Regions from separate parts of the Rahnella sp. RFA10(1/100) genome, predicted to be linked through region 1. Evidence: riboswitches for the same ligand, from Rfam matches in the RefSeq annotation. Region 1 holds a riboswitch; the other holds the start of a gene.

What was found. A riboswitch is a leader RNA that binds a small molecule or an ion and turns the genes downstream of it on or off. The one in region 1 is predicted to bind thiamine pyrophosphate.
Region 2: linked by a shared signal. The riboswitch ahead of thiM (hydroxyethylthiazole kinase) and the one ahead of thiC (phosphomethylpyrimidine synthase ThiC) in region 1 are both predicted to bind thiamine pyrophosphate.

What each region holds. Positions count from the first base shown of each region.
Region 1 is NZ_SEWR01000016.1:6,222-12,179, reverse strand. It holds gene ETV65_RS24555 (HesA/MoeB/ThiF family protein) at 1-598, opposite strand, end outside; gene thiE (thiamine phosphate synthase) at 591-1,244, opposite strand; gene thiC (phosphomethylpyrimidine synthase ThiC) at 1,241-3,205, opposite strand; TPP riboswitch at 3,352-3,478, opposite strand; gene rsd (sigma D regulator) at 3,564-4,079, opposite strand; gene nudC (NAD(+) diphosphatase) at 4,178-4,954, shown strand; gene hemE (uroporphyrinogen decarboxylase) at 5,026-5,958, shown strand, end outside.
Region 2 is NZ_SEWR01000002.1:8,951-14,908, reverse strand. It holds gene ETV65_RS06805 (GntR family transcriptional regulator) at 1-468, shown strand, start outside; gene ETV65_RS06800 (hypothetical protein) at 591-1,439, shown strand; gene thiD (bifunctional hydroxymethylpyrimidine kinase/phosphomethylpyrimidine kinase) at 1,447-2,247, opposite strand; gene thiM (hydroxyethylthiazole kinase) at 2,234-3,052, opposite strand; TPP riboswitch at 3,087-3,185, opposite strand; gene ETV65_RS06785 (GNAT family N-acetyltransferase) at 3,339-3,773, shown strand; gene ETV65_RS06780 (DUF3313 domain-containing protein) at 3,912-4,571, shown strand; gene ETV65_RS06775 (LysR family transcriptional regulator) at 4,642-5,535, opposite strand; gene ETV65_RS06770 (NAD(P)H-dependent oxidoreductase) at 5,622-5,958, shown strand, end outside.

The DNA of each region.
Region 1 (5,958 bases):
TACCGATGGTGCCAACGACCGGGCCGAGCACACCTGATGTTCGGCAATTGCGCTGTACGGTTTCCTGATCCGGATACAAACAGGCGTAACAACCGTGTACATAAGGCGCTTCTAGCACCAGAAGCTGTCCGCTGAATCCGACGGCGCTACCGCTGATCAAGGTTTTTTCAGCCTCTACGCAGGCTTTATTAACCGCGTGCCGGGTTTCCATGTTATCGCTGCAATCTAAAACGATATCGGTGTCTGACACGGCACGGATCAACGCTTCGCCTGTCAGACGCTCCGTGATGGCCACGGCTTTGCAAAGCGGATTCAGACGCAGTAATTCACGTTTTGCCAGAACCGCTTTGGGCTGATCGAGATCTGCGGTGCGGTAGAGTATCTGTCGTTGAAGATTGGTGATGTGTAATTGATCGTCATCGGCCAGAACCAGCGTACCTACGCCTGCCGCTGCCAGATATAAGGCTGCCGGCGATCCCAGTCCGCCTAGCCCGACAATCAGGACTTTCGCCGCCTGTAGCTTTTCCTGTGCCTGCGGACCGAACTCCTCCAGCATCAGCTGACGGCTGTAGCGCATAAAAGCCGCATCGTTAAGCATCTTCCGGCACCTTACTGGCGCATAAAGCCAGTAATTCTGCGGTGGCTGCCCGCCAGTCTGCTGCCTGCGTAATGGCGCTGACGACGGCGATGCTGCCGACGCCGCAATCGAGAACCGACGGAGCACGTTCAATGCTGATCCCGCCGATGGCCACCGTCGGGAAGCTGCCGTTGAGTTGCCTGATGTGTCGGGCGAGTTCTTTCAGTCCTTGTGGCGCCGACGGCATATCTTTGGTCTGCGTCGGGAAGATATGACCGAGGGCGATGTAAGAAGGTTTCACGGCGACAGCGCGTGCCATTTCAGTATCATCATGTGTGGATACGCCCAGCCGTAAACCAGCCTGACGGATTGCCTCAAGATCGGCAGTATCCAGATCTTCCTGACCTAAATGCACACCATAAGCCTGATGCTTTATCGCCAGGCGCCAGTAATCATTGATAAATAACCGTGCCTGATATTTTTTGCCCAGCGCAATTGCATCAATAATTGCTGGCTCGACGTCCTCATCAGACAAATCTTTCACACGTAATTGCAACGTTTTAACGCCCGCATCCAGCAGGCGGGCAATCCATTCCACGGTATCCACGACCGGATATAAACCAAGGTGGAACGGAACGGCAGGAAAGGGTTGAGCGGACTGATTCATTGGTTGTTCTCCGTGCTGAGATTGTCGGCCGGATGATAAAGCTCGCTGCCGCGTGAACGGAATTCGGCAGACATCTGTGCCATACCGGATTCAATAACTTCAACCGGCTGGGCTTTGGCTTCCAGTGCGGCGGCATAATCGCGCACTTCCTGAGTGATTTTCATGGAGCAGAATTTCGGACCGCACATTGAGCAAAAGTGTGCCACTTTGCCGGATTCCTGAGGCAGCGTTTCATCGTGATAGGCACGAGCCGTTGCCGGATCGAGAGCCAGATTAAACTGGTCTTCCCAGCGGAATTCGAACCGTGCTTTTGACATAGCGTTGTCACGGATTTGGGCGCCGGGATGTCCTTTCGCTAAATCGGCGGCATGTGCTGCGATTTTGTAGGTGATGAGACCCTGCTTAACGTCTTCTTTGTTAGGCAGGCCGAGATGCTCTTTTGGCGTGACATAACAGAGCATGGCGCAACCGAACCAGCCAATCATTGCGGCACCAATACCGGACGTGAAATGGTCATAACCCGGCGCGATATCGGTAGTCAGCGGGCCGAGGGTATAGAAGGGCGCTTCGTGGCAATGTTCGAGTTCTTCGGTCATATTGCGGCGGATCATCTGCATCGGCACATGTCCCGGTCCTTCGATCATGACCTGAACATCATATTCCCAGGCGATTTTGGTCAGTTCACCTAATGTACGTAATTCGGCAAATTGCGCTTCGTCGTTGGCATCCTGAATGGAGCCAGGCCGCAGGCCGTCGCCCAGTGACAGCGAGACATCATAGGCGGCACAGATTTCGCAAATTTCGCGGAAATGCTCATACAGGAAACTTTCTTGATGATGTGAAAGGCACCATTTCGCCATGATCGAACCGCCGCGGGACACAATCCCGGTCAGGCGTTTGGCGGTCATCGGCACGTAACGCAGCAATACCCCAGCGTGTATGGTGAAGTAATCGACACCTTGTTCGGCCTGTTCCAGCAACGTATCGCGAAACATTTCCCAGTTCAGGTCTTCGGCCACGCCGTTGACTTTTTCCAGTGCCTGATAAATCGGCACGGTACCAATAGGTACCGGACTGTTACGCAGGATCCACTCACGGGTTTCATGTATATAACGGCCGGTGGAGAGATCCATCACGGTATCCGCGCCCCAGCGTGTCGACCATACCAGTTTCTCGACTTCTTCTTCGATAGAAGACGTCACCGCCGAGTTGCCGATGTTGGCGTTCACTTTCACCAGGAAATTGCGTCCGATGATCATCGGCTCTGATTCAGGATGGTTAATATTGGCGGGAATAATCGCGCGACCGGCAGCGACTTCCTGTCTTACAAACTCTGCGGTGATATTGGCGGGCAGATGCGCACCAAAGCTTTCGCCGGGATGTTGCTGACGCAGAACGTCACCGCGGATCCGTTCACGCCCCATATTTTCGCGAACGGCGATAAATTCCATCTCAGGCGTGATGATGCCTTTGCGGGCGTAATGCAGTTGTGTGACATTTTTACCCGCAATGGCTTTGCGCGGGCGGGGCAGGTGTTCGAAGCGGAGGTGGTCCAGCCCTTCATCCGCCAGTCGCTGCTGGGTAAAACCGGAACTGACCTGCGGGAGTTCCTCCGTGTCCGCCCGCGCGTTTATCCAGCGGGCGCGTAATTTTTCCAGGCCGGTATGCACGTCGATAACTGCCGACGGATCGCCGTAAGGCCCGGCGGTATCATAAACAGGAATCGCTTCATTTTCTTCGAATTGTGGATTGTCTTTGCCGCCGCCGACCAGCGTCGGGCTGAGCTGGATTTCACGCATCGGTACGCGGATATCATGGCGGTCAGTTTCAAGATAAATACGGCGGGAATTGGGAAAAGCTTCACCCTGCAGACTGTCGATAAACGACTGCGCCTGCGCCCGTTGTTCACGGCGGTTTGAAGGTGTCTTTGTAGAAACAACAGTTTTTTGAGTACTCGACATAGCAAATTCCTTGTGTTGTTTTGCGTAGTAAAAACGTGGCAAAAACGTGATGGAAAATTGCTTGTCTGGAGGTTTACGGCAGGAGTAAAAATGGGCGATGGAGCGCAGGCGGCCTGATGCAGGCAGATGCCAGATTACGCTGAACGCATAACATTACTCTTGTTCCCTTCGCGGGTACTAACCCGATCAGGTTCCGCGGATCCCGAATTAACGGTCTCAGCCTGGCGTAATCTTCGCGAGAAAATTATGCGCTAGGCACTCCGACAAGAAGCCTCAATATAGGAGGCGTTTTTTGAAACTACAACTAAAACTATTACTAAAATCACAAATCTTAGCCGGATTTTAGTAGGGCAAAGTCTTAAACCGGTCTGGCGAGATGTTCTTCATTTTCAGGTGGCTTTACTGCCTGACTGCTGCGATCAAAAGCGAGAATAATTAATTGATCTTCCAGCTGAAAACGCGCATCTAACGCTTCACCTATATCGGATAATGCATAATGAAATGCGAAAGCATTGTCATCATCAATATCATTTTCAGTGTAACTATCATGGAAAGCCATGATAGTTTCAGTATTCAGTTCCAGTGCAGGATAGATTTTTGCAGCCTGCAATTTTATCGGGCTATTCGCACCTTCAACTTCATCAATGATCCGCTGATACAGATGGAAATGACCGGCAGACAGATAGTCCACCAGGTTATGGCAAAAGTTATCCAGCGCTTTTTCATTGAGAGGGGTATGTTTTTCTTTATTGGGCTTGAGGCCGACCAACGTGCAGTACGAAACCAGCAGCTCTTTGCGTGCGTGCAGCCATTGATCCACTAACGCATTATTGCCACCAACGCGTTGGGTCAGTCTTTCCAGACGATTTAGCATGGTTGACTCCGTGAGCGATAAAGACGTAACTAAAAGTTACTAACAGGTGAATATCCCCCTCAGATTGTCAGTCCCGATGAGGTTATGCAACAACAATTATGGAATTACAGATTACCGAGCAACACAATGGCTGGTGGGTCATCAGCCAGGACGGCAAGCTATGGCTGCCTGAGGGCGAACTGCCATTTGGCAGCGCCACACAATTTTCTCTGACCGGTAAAACGGCGCGACAGATCGGCGAATGGCAGGGTGAACCTGTCTGGCTGATTCGTCAGGCGATGCCAAACCATATGTTTTCCGCCCGTCAGTTGCTGGATCAGGATCGTGGATTATTCCAGCTGGTCGGGCGCGGTGTACAGCTGTCTGAATTTTATCGATCTCATCAGTTCTGCGGCTACTGCGGGCATGCAATGCATGTCAGCAAAACCGAGTGGGCTGCACTCTGCGGGCACTGCCGCGAACGCTATTATCCGCAGATTGCACCCTGCATTATTGTCGCCATCCGTAAGGGGGATGAGATTTTGCTGGCACAGCATGTCCGGCATCGTAATGGCATTCACACGGTTCTGGCGGGTTTTGTTGAAGTCGGAGAAACCCTGGAGGAAACCGTGGCACGCGAAGTCCTGGAAGAAAGTAATATTCGTGTGAAAAACGTCCGTTATGTCAGTTCTCAGCCCTGGCCGTTCCCCAATTCGCTGATGATGGCATTTATGGCGGATTACGACAGTGGCGACATTCAGCATGACCCGAAAGAGTTGCTTAACGCGAACTGGTATCGCTTTGATGCATTACCGCAGTTGCCACCGCCAGGGACGATCGCGCGCCGTCTGATTGAAGACACCGTTGCTCTTTGTCGTGCTGAACACGAAGAGTAGAGGCGGTTTTACGTGATAGAATGCTGTGAGACGATTATCGGGCGGCCCGAATACTGAAGGAAAGAGCAAGAATGAATGAGTTGAAAAACGACCGTTACCTGCGTGCTTTGTTACGTCAGCCAGTGGACATTACACCGGTCTGGATGATGCGTCAGGCAGGCCGTTATTTGCCGGAGTACAAAGAAACCCGCGCTGAAGCCGGTGATTTTATGTCGCTGTGCAAGAATGCCGAGCTGGCCTGTGAAGTGACTTTGCAGCCGCTTCGTCGCTATCCGCTGGATGCGGCGATCCTATTCTCCGACATCCTGACCATTCCTGATGCGATGGGGCTTGGGCTGTATTTTGAAGCCGGTGAAGGGCCGCGTTTTTCTTCGCCATTAACGAACCGTGCCGATGTCGAAAAACTGCCGGTTCCGGATCCTGAAATGGAGCTTGGGTATGTCATGAACGCCGTGCGTACTATCCGTAAGAACCTGAAAGGTGAAGTGCCGCTTATCGGTTTCTCCGGCAGCCCGTGGACGCTGGCGACGTATATGGTAGAAGGTGGCAGCAGTAAAGCCTTCACCAAAATCAAAAAGATGATGTACGCCGATCCGTCCACTTTCCATCTGTTACTCGATAAAGTGGCAGACAGCGTTATTCTTTACCTTAATGCCCAGATCAAAGCGGGCGCCCAGTCGGTAATGATTTTTGACACCTGGGGCGGCGTACTGTCTCCCCGCGATTACCGCGAATTTTCCCTGAACTATATGCACAAGATTGTCGATGGCCTGATCCGTGAAAATGAAGGGCGTCGTGTGCCGGTCACGCTGTTTACCAAAGGCGGCGGACAGTGGCTGGAAGCGATGGCTGCGACGGGCTGCGACGCGCTGGGTCTTGACTGGACCACCGATATTGCCGATGCGCGCCGTCGCGTGGGTGACAAAGTCGCGATTCAGGGCAACATGGATCCTTCAATGTTGTATGCCTCGCCGGTGCGTATAGAGCAGGAAGTGGAGACCATC
Region 2 (5,958 bases), on a different contig from region 1:
TATGTAATGAAAATTTCCTCCAAACGGGTCGCTGACGGACGTTTCATTCGCGAAGCCGTTGAAACCGCCGTGGTACGCCGTGCAGCCATGGTCGCTACGGACAAAGATCTGGCGCTGCTCGGACATAATCTTGAGCGTCAGACACTGGCAGCAAAGCGTCAGCAAACGCAGGAATTCCTGCTACTGGATGATGAGTTCCACCGCACGATCGCACAAATTATCGACTGCCGTCTGGCATGGGAAACCGTCGAGCACATCAAAGCGACAATGGATCGCGTCCGCTTTCTGACACTCAGCAAAGTGTCACCGCCGGAAAATCTGATTGCACAGCATTATGCGATTTTTGACGGACTGCAAGCGCATGACCCGGACGCCGCAGAAAAAGCCATCCGTATTCATTTGCAGGAAATGATTTCCACCATTACGCCCATTGCCGAACAAAACAGTGACTGGTTTGATGCCGAGTAAGTAAAGGGAGGAAGTACAACACAAGCAGTTTGCGACGGCGTTCAAATTTTGCGGGTTAGCCCTGAAATCTGTATGACAACTTGGTGTAAGCTGTAAACCACACCAATATCGTGGATACTTTTATGCCAGCCGCTGCCACCCTGAAAAAAAGCTACTACAGTGCCGATCAGTCACTCTCCCTCTCCCAACTCGATAACGAGAAAATCAGTCAGATCGTCCGGGATCTGGACGTGGCAGAAAGCGAAAAAGAACATTACGTCACGGGCTGGATGGGCCAGAACAGCGTGGTCCTGGTGAGGAATTATCAGGACAAACGGGGCACGTCCAGCGGCCTGGTGATGTCGCGTGGCAATCGTTACAAACTCACCGTTCAGGCCATCACTTTCCGTATCCCCAAAGTGCTGCTGTGGGTCACGTTCCGCCGTAAGCCCCGCACCATGACCGTGATTGCCTATAACAAGCTGGGCGAACAGGCGACCGGCCTGCAACAGTTCATGCATGTGCAGGATCCTGAACTCAGGGAGAAGCTGGAGCAGGACTGGCGTGAACTGAACGATTATCTCGGCATGGCCTGCTGGCAGATGGATAACAACCGCCCGCAATGGCGCCAGTTGCACGGCGAAATCACGTCGCAATCCCTCGTTTCGCTGGCTGAATCGCCATGGTTCAGCGGTAAAAAACTGCAAAAAGATGGCGAACTGGAAGGGTTGTGGTTGCACGGGCAGTTTATTGGCCGACGCAGCGGCGAACAGGCGGCATTGCTGCTGTCATGGAAAGACGAAGAGAACGACGATATTGCCAGCTATCTGTTTGAACGGATGTCAGCGGACAAAATTCGCGTGATGCTGCGCCCGCGTAAAGAAGAAAAATTCTATCCGCTGAACCCGTTTGATGCCGTGCATTTGCAACAGGCACTGACGAAATTCCGTCAGGCTGAACAGGCGCTGAGTGAAACCCTGCGCCTCGCATAATCTGTGGTTACCACCAGCGGTGGAAATGATGTACCGGCCCGATGCCGTGACCGACGTCAAGTGAATCGGCCTGCATCAGCGCCTGCTGTAAATAGTCTTTGGCTTCACGCACAGCACCGGCCCAGTGTTGATGACGCGGACGTAAAGCGGCCAGCGCGGCCGACAGCGTACAACCTGTGCCGTGAGTATGTCGGGTATTCACGCGCGGCGCAGTAAACCGCTCGCGGGAACCCGGTGTAAACAGCCAGTCAGGGCTTTCCTCATCGCTCAGATGCCCCCCTTTCATCAGCACTGCGCCACATCCCATCGCCAGCAGTGCTTCTCCCTGCTCACGCATTTCGGTTTCGTTCACTGCGACCGCACATTCCAGTAACGCCGCCGCTTCCGGCAGGTTTGGCGTAATCATCGAAGCCTGCGGGATCAGCAAACGGCGCACCGCATCAACGGCTTCCGGCAGCAGCAAAGGATCGCCACTTTTCGCCAGCATCACGGTATCCAGCACCACAAACGGTGGCTGATAATGCCGGATCCGCTCCGCCACCGCTTCCACAATCTGGCTGTTTGCCAGCATGCCAATTTTGGTACTGTCGATCCGCACATCGCTCAGTACGGAATCAAGCTGTGCTGAAACAAACCCTGGCTCAATGTTATAGACCGACTGCACACCACGGGTATTTTGGGCTACCAGCGCGGTGATCACACTGGTACCGTACGCGCCAAGCGCCGAAAAGGTTTTTAAATCCGCCTGGATCCCTGCCCCGCCACTCGGATCAGTGCCTGCAATCGTCAGTGCATTAATACGTTTCATTATCTGCCTCGCCGTTCAGCCATTCTTCGCCCATTAAATACAGATTATCGAGGAATTCAGGCGTGAAACTGCCCGGCCCTTTCACGGCCATACAGGCGCGTTCGCCCGCGCAGGACATCACCCGACAGGCGGCGGCCACGTTATCCAGACGATCGCCCGGCAAAGCCGCAAAGGCGGCTACTACTGCGGATAGTGCGCATCCTGTTCCCACCACTCGGGTCATCATCGGGTGCCCGCCAGCCACAGCCCAACTGCGCTGGCCGTCGGTGACATAATCGGTTTCACCGGTGACAGCCACGACTGCGCCGGTCTCACGCGCCAGTTGCTGTGCGGCAGGTAAAGCAGAAAAGGAATCATCGCCGCTGTCAACGCCGCGCCCGGACGCACTGACGCCGCTGAGGGCCAGGATTTCGGAGGCATTGCCGCGGATTGCTGCGGGTTTAAGTGTGATGAGTTCACGACAGAATTCTGTACGCCAGTTCAGGCCGCCGACGGCAACCGGATCCAGTACCCAGGGCTTTCCGGCCTGACTGCCTGCCTGAATGGCCGCCAGCATTGCCTGCGCATGGGGATGTGTCAGCGTACCGACATTGACCAGCAGGGCATCGGCGATGGCACTAAATTGTGCCGCTTCGGCGGGATCAACCACCATCGCAGGAGATGCGCCCAGCGCCAGCAGGACGTTGGCGGTAAAAGATTGCACCACGTCATTGGTCAGGCAGTGAACCAGCGGCGCTGCAAAGCGAAGTTGTTTCAGAGAAGTGGCGGCTAAAGCGCCGGGAATGTAGGTAGGTCGGGTATTCATAAGTCTCCCTACCGGCGCTCAAGAAGGCGGTATCAGGAGAGATACCTGACTTCCCTACGCTGGCATAATCCAGATCAGGTAATACGGGTAAAATCTCAGCCCTGCTTTGCAGCGGGCACCCCGAGTCAAGGGAGCATTATTGGCGGCGGAGGTCAGAAGATCAATCAGCAAATGCGTTAAAAAACCAATCAGTGAAGCTTATTGAACTCATTCCGCTTCACTGGCAGTATCTGGGCACAGACCTGAATAACATACGTTGATGAAAAACTTCCTCAGGAGTCAATGCTTGCCCTCAACAATGACTGTACGCCCTTATCAAGAAGCCGACCGCCCGTTTTTACGTACGCTCTATCTGGCCTCGCGCAAGCACACCTGGACATGGCTGGAAGACGATTTTCAGCTGGAAGATTTTGACCGGGCAGTGCTCGGCGAGACAATACTGGTCGCAGAACGTGACGGACATTTACTGGGATTCGCCTCAATTTTCACTCAGGAAAATTTTTTGCATAACCTGTTTGTTGATCCGCAGTATCAGGGAACCGGTGCAGGTTCGGCATTGCTTCACGCTGCTGAAGAAACCTTTACCCGTCAGGGATCGCTGAAATGTTTAGCCAAGAGTAAAAATGCCGTCGCTTTTTATCTGTCAAAAGGCTGGACCATCATCTCTGCGGGGGACAGCCCAAAAGGTGAATACTATTTATTTCATTCACCAAAGAAATAATTGAGAAGAAAATGATTATCCCGAAAAACCTTATTTTCGTGGTTCTGACGAATATCATTTTTTCTTTGTCGTTAAGAGGTTAAATTCCGCAGCAGTGCTATACATACGATGGCTTCCTTAAAAATTTCGAGGGTATGAATGAAAACAATGAAACTGATGCAGATTGCTGCAGTGACCGGTGCGCTGTTCCTGGCCGGTTGTACCAGCCATATTACCCAGACAGAAAAATACTCCGGTTTTTTAGGTGATTATTCCGGTCTGAAGGAAGTCAAAACTGCATCAGGTAATCCGGTGCTGCGCTGGATAGATCCTGCTTTCAAAAAAGCCAATTATTCTTATATCAAATACGAACCGATTAAATTCTATCCGGAACCTCAGCCAACGGAACAAATCGACAAAGCTACCTTGCAGGGGGTGCTGGATTACGCCAACAGCCGCATGAAACCGGCACTGGCAGAGCGCATGCCACTGACAGATCACGCAGGGCCGCGCACACTGATTTTCAAAGGTGCGATCACCGGTGTGAACACCTCGGCAGAGGGTTTGCAGTTCTATGAAGTCATCCCGGTCGCGCTGGTTATTGCGGGTACTGAAACCGCCACAGGCCATCGTACGCGTGATACTGAAGTTTACTTTGAAGGTGAGCTGATCGATGCCAGCACCGGCAAACCGGTGATTAAAGTCGTGCGTAAAGGCTTCGGTAAGCAGGTTGCCAACGATACTCAGAAAGTCACTGCTAACGATTTAAAAGTTGTAGTAGACAGCCTGGCGAACGATACCAAGCTGTTCAAAGAATAACTCCCGAAACAGCATAACAATGAGGGCAGCCAGAGGGCTGCCTTTTTTGTTTACCGGGAATGATAAACCTTCAGACTGAATCAGCGATAAATTCCCGTAACCACTGATGTGCCGGGTCACGGTGCGCACGTTCATGCCACACCATAAACATGTCAAAACCCGGTACATCAAGCGGGGCTTCGGTTATCTGCAAAGCAGGATTTCCCCGCACTAAACGTTCGGGCAACATCGCCACCAGATCCGTGGTCATCAGCACCTGAAGCACAAACAGGAAATGCGGTACTGACAAGACCACACGCCGCGTTAAACCCGCCGCCGCCAGCGCGGTGTCGGTATACCCATAAAATCCGCCGCCGTCGGGTGAAACCATCACATGCTCCAGCCCGCAGAACTCTGTCAGCGTCACCGGCCCGTTGACGGACGGATGCCCTTTCCGGCTGACCAGCACATAGCGCTCGGCAAACAGGAATCTGCTGTGCAGCCCGTTTATTACCGCATCAGAGGTATGAAACGCCAGGTCCAGTTCACCCTGCTCCATTTTGCGGATAATCCGCGCAGGTGATGTTTCAAAAATAGACAGCCGCGCGGAAGGTGCGGCCATACGCAATGCCCGTAAGGCCGGTAAAACGATAGTGGATTCGCCGTAATCCGCGGCACCCAGAGTCCAGGTAGGGTTCGCCTTTGACGGGTCAAAAACCTCTCCGGCAATGATCGCATTTTCCAGCGCGGCAAGGGCCTGCCGCAGCGGTTCCCGCAATTCGTCCGCACGCGCCGTCGGACGCATTCCCCGCGGCCCCGGCAGCAGCAACGGATCATCAAAAAATTCACGCAACTTAGCGAGCTGAACGCTGACCGAAGGTTGCGAAAGGTTACGGCGCTGCGCAGTTCGCGTGACATTTTGTTCAGCCAGCAAAACATCCAGCGTCAGCAACAAATTGAGATCCAGACGACCGAAATTACTCATCGCTATACCTGCTATATGATCAATTCATTTCAACTATACCTGACGACAACCTACTCTGCCTTTATCCCATTAACGGAGGTTTCGTCATGAATGTATTGATCGTCTATGCTCACCCTGAATCACACTCGCTGAACGGCTCGCTGAAAGATTTTGCGGTCAGCCATTTGCAGGCCGCCGGGCACAATGTGCAGATTTCGGATTTGTATGCCATGCAATGGAAAGCCGTGCTGGATGCAGGAGATAACACCGAACCGTCGCCGGGGCCTTTTCACCCTTCGCAGGATTCTCAGCGCGCTTACAAAAATGGCACGCAAAGCGATGACATCGCCGCCGAGCAGGAAAAATTACAATGGGCGGATACCGTGATTTTCCAGTTCCCGCTGTGGTGGTTTTCAATGCCTGCCATTATGAAAGGCTGGGTTG